DNA from 2 places in the Exiguobacterium sp. s101 genome. Region 1 is predicted to be linked to the other one. Evidence: riboswitches for the same ligand, from Rfam matches in the RefSeq annotation. Region 1 holds a riboswitch; the other holds the start of a gene.

What was found. Region 1 has a riboswitch for FMN ahead of KNO76_RS09285 (ECF transporter S component). Riboswitches for the same ligand answer to the same signal wherever they lie in the genome.
Region 2: another riboswitch for FMN. It lies ahead of ribD (bifunctional diaminohydroxyphosphoribosylaminopyrimidine deaminase/5-amino-6-(5-phosphoribosylamino)uracil reductase RibD); the one in region 1 lies ahead of KNO76_RS09285 (ECF transporter S component).

Annotation. Positions count from the first base shown of each region.
Region 1 is NZ_JACSKX010000009.1:99,335-102,747, reverse strand. It holds gene KNO76_RS09295 (NAD-dependent epimerase/dehydratase family protein) at 1-366, opposite strand, end outside; gene KNO76_RS09290 (HesB/IscA family protein) at 479-835, opposite strand; FMN riboswitch at 933-1,075, shown strand; gene KNO76_RS09285 (ECF transporter S component) at 1,239-1,826, shown strand; gene KNO76_RS09280 (nucleotidyltransferase family protein) at 2,021-2,467, shown strand; gene KNO76_RS09275 (NupC/NupG family nucleoside CNT transporter) at 2,507-3,413, opposite strand, start outside.
Region 2 is NZ_JACSKX010000008.1:92,449-95,861, forward strand. It holds gene ribE (riboflavin synthase) at 1-134, opposite strand, end outside; gene ribD (bifunctional diaminohydroxyphosphoribosylaminopyrimidine deaminase/5-amino-6-(5-phosphoribosylamino)uracil reductase RibD) at 134-1,198, opposite strand; FMN riboswitch at 1,351-1,493, opposite strand; gene KNO76_RS08630 (undecaprenyl-diphosphate phosphatase) at 1,574-2,386, opposite strand; gene KNO76_RS08635 (homing endonuclease associated repeat-containing protein) at 2,839-3,413, shown strand, end outside.

The DNA of each region.
Region 1 (3,413 bases):
TAAGTGATATTCATAATGAAGTGGATTAAAATCACTCTCATTTAAATCAGGCCCCGGTGCATACACCGACACCGTTGACGTCAGTACGTATTTCCCGACCTTTCCCATGAACGCATCTGATGCAATCTTCGCCTGATACGGTGTAAAACAAATATTGTCGTAGACGAGATCGTACCGTTCACGTGCTAAGTCTTTCAATGTCGCCACCGATTGACGATCTCCTTTGACGGACCGAATCCCTTCGGCTTCTGGTACTTGCAGTTGGCCCCTCGTCACAATCGTCACATCGTCCCCCGCTTCAGCAAGTCGCAGCGCGAGCCGTTTCCCGAAATAGCGTGATCCTCCAAAAATCAATACTTTCCTCATCACCCTAGCCCCCTTTGATACGATTCTCTTTCTTACATTCCCTTTCCCTGCCGTTCTGTAACTGCTCGAATTGCACAAAAAAAAGACTATGGCGTTCCATAGTCTAAACTAGTTAGCAATCTCCTGGTGTCCCGGCATTCGTCGCCGTCCGGAAACTCGAACCGCAGCCACATGTTGCGATGGCATTCGGGTTTTTAATCGTGAAGCCCCCACCGAGCATCGACTGCTTGTAGTCAATCTCGAGTCCGTCGACGACTCCATGGTCTGCTTCAGCGACGATGACGCGGATGCCGTGATGATCGAATTGAACATCTTTGTCCGTTTTTTCCTCGTCAAAGCCCATCCCGTAAGATAGTCCCGTACATCCACCACCTTGTACTTTTACTCGCAAGTATTGCGCTTCCGGGCGTTCGGCCTGTTTCATCATCTCTTGCACTTGAAGTGCGGCTGACTCTGTTAAATGAATCATTTGAACTCCTCCTTATATATCTTCATTTCAAGTCAATTGACTTGTAGTTTTGTGCATTTTCTTGTATAACTAAACTGTAACAAAAAAAATTAAATCGTTCCATCTTCGGGGCAGGGTGAAATTCCCGACCGGCGGTATTGAAGAATTTATTCTTCTCAGCCCGTGAGCGAGCAAGGCGTTGCTTGCTGATTTCGTGAGATTCGAAAGCCGACAGTATAGTCTGGATGGGAGAAGATGGCGGCATCCGACCGATATCCGGATGTTTTCTTTGACGTGGACTCTTCCACCTCAGAAAACATCTATTTCGTATGCGCGTAAACTCTCCCGATTGTCTCTAGTGCAATCGGGTTTTTATATGCGACGGGTGCCATTCATCGAGGAGCGACCTAAAGGAGAGATTCTGATGAAAACTACGCGCAATAAACGACTGACTACAATGGTGACGTTGGCGATGCTCGGGACGATTTCGTTCGTACTCATGCTATTCAACTTCCCGCTCCCATTCTTACCGCCATTCCTTAAAGTGGACTTTAGTGACATTCCTGCACTCATTGCCGGAATCGTCTTTTCCCCACTCGCAGGAGTCGTGGTCGTCGGATTGAAAAACGTCTTGTACTACGTCTTTAACGGTGGCGGTGTACCAGTCGGAGAAGTCGCAAACTTCTTCGCAGGTGTAGCCTTCATGTACCCAGTTGCTTGGTTCTACCACAAACGTAAGACGAACAAAGCACTCGCTTCCGGCTTACTCGCCGGAACAATTACGATGGCACTTAGCCTCGCCATTTTAAACTATCTTGTCATCTTGCCCGCCTATGCGTTCTTTTTCGGAATGGCAGACATGGCAGACCCGGCAGTGAAAACGGACCTTGTCCTTTACGGGATTTTACCGTTCAACTTGATTAAAGCGATTTTAATCAGCGCGCTCTTCGTCCCTCTTTTCATGAAATTGAAGCCGTGGATCGAACGTCAACGCGTCCAACTTCAAGCATAATCGATATACGAGCATCTAGGCTTTGCCTAGGTGCTTTTTTAACCGAAATTTAGGGAGGGTACTCTAATGATGACTGACGAACAGAATTTGATTCATTTTTTCAGCAAGATTCAGAACTCATACAGCATCTCCATACTGTCGCCACCCTCAATCTACCGGATTGGTTGATTTGCGCGGGTTATATTCGCGCGAAAGTGCGGGACCATCTTCACGGATACGATACACCGACAGAGACGGATGACGTGGATGTGATTTATTTCGACCCGATTCATCCGGAAGAATCCACCGAGAAAAAATTAGAGCGGACGTTGTATCAACTGAACCCAGGCGTACCTTGGTCAGTCAAAAACCAAGCAAGAATGCATCATGTGAACCATCTCCCGCCGTACACTTCATCGACCGATGCACTCGCACACTTCCCCGAGACCGTGACAGCAGTCGGGGTGAGACTCAATTCAAATGACGAGCTCATCCTTGCCGCGCCGTATGGGATTCAAGATTTGCTCAGTCTACAAGTGAAGCCAACACCGTTCTTTGAAGCAAACTCTTCAAACCATCCGATCTATTTGAAGCGACTAAAACAAAAAAACTGGCGCACCCAATGGCCGAACATCACACTTCACCAATCATCTGTATACTAAAAAGCGACCACCGAAGTGATCGCTTTTTTCTTATACCGATTAGAGAAGAAGTCCAGCCAAAGTAGCTGACATCAAGTTTGCAAGCGTACCTGCGAGAATCGCGAGAACACCCATGCGTGCGATATCTCCACGACGGTTTGGTGCCATACCACCAAGACCACCGAGAAGGATTGCGAGTGATGAGATGTTTGCGAAACCACAAAGTGCGAATGCGATCATCGCTTCTGTACGAGCTGACAAATCACCTGAACCGATGATTGGTGCAAATTCAGAGAATGCGACAAATTCGTTCAAGACTAATTTTTGGCCAAGGAAGCTACCGAATTGTACAGCATCTGCCCACGGTACACCGATGACGAAAGCAAGTGGCGCAAAGACATAACCGAGAATCAACTGTAATGACAATCCGTCAAATCCGAAAAGACCACCAACTGATCCGAGGATCAAGTTAACGAGTGCAATCAATGAGACGAATGCAAGAAGCATCGCACCAACGTTCAATGCAAGGAAGAGACCATCAGATGCCCCTCGTGCAGCCGCATCGACAAAGTTTGCTGCTTTATTCTCTTCGTCTTCAACGATTTCGATGTCATCATCGGCTTCCTCAGACTCAGGAACGATGATTTTAGCAAACAATAGACCGGCTGGCGCTGCCATGAAACTCGCTGCTAGCAAGTACTCAAGCGGTACACCAAGCGCTGCGTAACCAGCAAGAACAGATCCGGCAACCGATGCAAGACCACCGACCATGACCGCGAAGAGCTCAGACTGTGTCATTGTTGGAAGATAAGGCTTGATGACAAGCGGTGCTTCCGTTTGACCGACGAAGATGTTCGCCGTTGCTGAAAGTGACTCTTTACGTGATGTCCCGAGTGCTTTCGAAAGTGCCGTACCAAGAATACGGATGACCCATTGCATGACGCCAAGGTAGTAAAGCAATGCGATT
Region 2 (3,413 bases), on a different contig from region 1:
CCATTCACGGCAATACTGTCCCCGATCTTCACATCATCGAGCACATTCTCAGCTGACAAGACGAGTCGTAAAGATGGCCCGTTGCGCTTGACCGCTTTGACCGACCCGATTTCTTCTACGATTCCCGTGAACATCAGAACGCCCCCTTTCGAAAGACGACTTTCAAGTCGGGTCCGACCGTTTCGACCTGATGAATCATAAAACGGGAGATGTCCTCAATCGAACCAACCTGTTGTGAGCGATAGACGCCATGTTTCCCGCCGAACACCCGTGGTGATTGATAGGCGACCCATTCATCCACGTAGCCTCCGTCAAGGAGTGATGTGACGAGCGTCGGACCGGCCTCGATCAATACACGCCCGATTCCATTCGCGTATAGTGTTTCGAGGACCATATCGAGCGACGTATAATCGAATAATTTGACGCCGACAGCTTGAGCTCGTTCACGTCGCTCTGCTTCATCAGACGAAGTGAAGAGGAGCACCGGGACGTCTTCTGCGGTCCGGGCCAGCGTACTGGCGAACGGTAATCGTAGGTCACGGTCGAGCACGACCCGTTTCGGTTGACGCGTCTCATGACCCAATCGAACCGTGAGCGACGGATCATCCGCAAGCACCGTGCCAATCCCAGTCAAAATCGCATCGACCGTGGCACGTAGTTCATGCACATCACGACGGGCTTCCGGGCTTGTCACCCATTGACTCTCTCCCGTCTCCAAGGCGACTTTCCCATCTAGGCTCGTCGCCGTCTTCAAGATGACATACGGTCGTTTCGTCTCAAGCGACCGCAAGAACGCGGGATTCAATGCCCGCGCCTCCTCCTCAAGCAGACCGACTTTGACCTCGATACCGGCCGTTTGAAGACGAATAATCCCATTACCTGCAACGAGCGGGTTCGGATCCTTCATGGCGACGATGACACGTTTGATGCCCGATTCCACGATCAGATTTGCGCACGGCGGCGTCTTGCCTTGATGCGAGCACGGTTCGAGCGTGACATATAATGTCGCCCCGTATGCAGCGGGACCAGCCATCCGGATGGCATGGACCTCTGCATGTGGTTCGCCCGCCTTGAGATGGGCACCCGTTCCGACGATGCGTCCGTCTTTGACGAGCACGGCACCGACGAGCGGATTGACACCGGTTTGACCATCGGCTGATTTGGCCAATTGAATGGCCTGTTCCATGTACTGTTTCATCTTTCTCCCTCCTTTTTCCGTACAAACAAAAGACCCTAAGGAAAGGTCCTTAGGGTCTTGGTGGGAGGGTTCCGTCGCTTTTGGGCAAGCCAAATAAACGTTTTCTATACAGAAAAGCGTACGACGAAGCACAGGTCACGCGGACCTGTTTTTTGTTCCTTCTCCCATCCAGACTATACTGTCGGCTCTAGAGTCTCACTAGATCCACCGTTCGCACACGTGCGCCCGGGTCACGGACTTAGGGCATGGGCCCATCACCGCCGGTTGGGAATTTCACCCGACCCCGAAGGAATATTTGTTTGTACAGATTTACTGTATCGCAATTATTTTTATTACGCAAAACAAAGAACGCCACTCGTGAGAGTAGCGTCCCGATTATGCGAGAAAGAGGACGACGAGAAGTCCAACAATCCAGCAATAATATGAGAAATATTTCAATTCGCCTTTCGCCATGATGTGCTGGAACCACTTCAACGAAATGGCCGTCAACACGTAAGATGCGATGAATGCCAGGATGAGCGGACCGAACAAGTCACGCGTCTCTGGATTCGTAAAGAGCGTCGGACCATCCAAAATCATCGTCCCGAGACTGATTGGGATGAACAGGAAGAACGAGAAACGAAGTGCCGATTCTTGCTTGATGCCGAGTAACATCGCCATGACGATTGTCGCCCCGGACCGACTGATTCCGGGAATGAGTGCCACGGCTTGCGCGAGCCCGATCAATACGGCGTCACGAAGCGTGATGCCACCGTCTCCTTTGTTCCCTCGCATGTCTCGGATGAACCAAAGGGCGAGTCCCGTGATGATGAGCGTATACCCGACTGTGGCCACGCCACCGAGCACTTCTCCGATCCAGTCCCCGAAAAGGACACCAAAGACACCGGCTGGCACCGTTGCAACGAGTAGTAATCCGATGAACTTCACATCGACCATCGTCTCGTCCGTTCGGTCTTTTTTGAATAAGAAGGTCCACAAACTCACGATGAGGCGAACAACATCCTTTCGATAAATCGTTAAGACAGCGAGAAGCGAAGCGAAGTTTACGAAAACTTCAAATGACAATCCCGGCAAGTCAATGTTAAATAGTTCTTGGAAGATAACGAGATGTCCACTCGATGAAATCGGAATCGGCTCAGTGAAACCTTGAATCAATCCAAGCAACGTATAAAATAACCAAACTGTCATAGTGATGATCCTCTTTTCTGTTTTTCACTCAATGCGGCTATTTTAGCAGAATCGGACTTTCATTGACCAGTCGTTTAATTTTTTTTGAACTAATTTCATAATTCGATTGATTAGTCTGAAAATTAAATTTATTATAGAAGGGTACTCATCTGGAGCGAAGGCGATGACCCCAACTCTCCAGTTGGGTACTTTTTTATAAAATATGACAATTTTGGATGATTAAAACTTTATGTTTACATTTCTCACGATATTCGATTTAATTTGTAATAGAGCTGTTACCATTTTTTGAAATTATCAACTGAGTCTTTAGTCCTACCTAATTCTTAGGAATTGTTTAAAAAATTTCAAATTCACGTTAATAAATCCAAAAAACAATCCGATAGTATGATTGTAGAAGCATTTTTTTCATCTTTGTCGGTTCAGATTTGAGTCCACGGAAGGAGGAACCATCATTGAGTCAAACGCTATCCACTAAATCCCATCACTTGTCCACCGAACAGCAAAGGATGATCCATTGCATCCGCCTTCTCGGGGACTTGCTGAAGGAACGTCCACGCCGGTCTGTCTACCGTCGCTTCGCGATGGAACAGAAATGGCCATCCCCTGAATCCATCATTCGTCAGTTCGGGTCATGGGCTGAGGCACTTGCCATCGCAGGCTATGAATGGCATGGAGAATCTACTGTCGAATTGCCAGACAAAATGCCGAAGTATACACGTGAGGACATCGTCGAGACGCTCGCACTTTATTCGCGAGACATGGGCTCGATTATCACCTTGAAGAAGTATCAGCAATGGCGAAAGCTCCATCCGAAGGCACCGAGCCATTATCATATCGTCAAAACGTTCGGTTCGTGGCATGATGCCTGTGCCGAAGCGGGCCTTGAGGCGAGTGTGACCTATTCGAAAACAGAACTATCCGATGCTCTTCGTGAAGCCATTCAAGAAATGGGATTTTCGCTTTCATTCGAAGCGTATCGTGAATGGGCGAAGCGGAATAACAAACCTTCAACAAAAGCCATTTTACA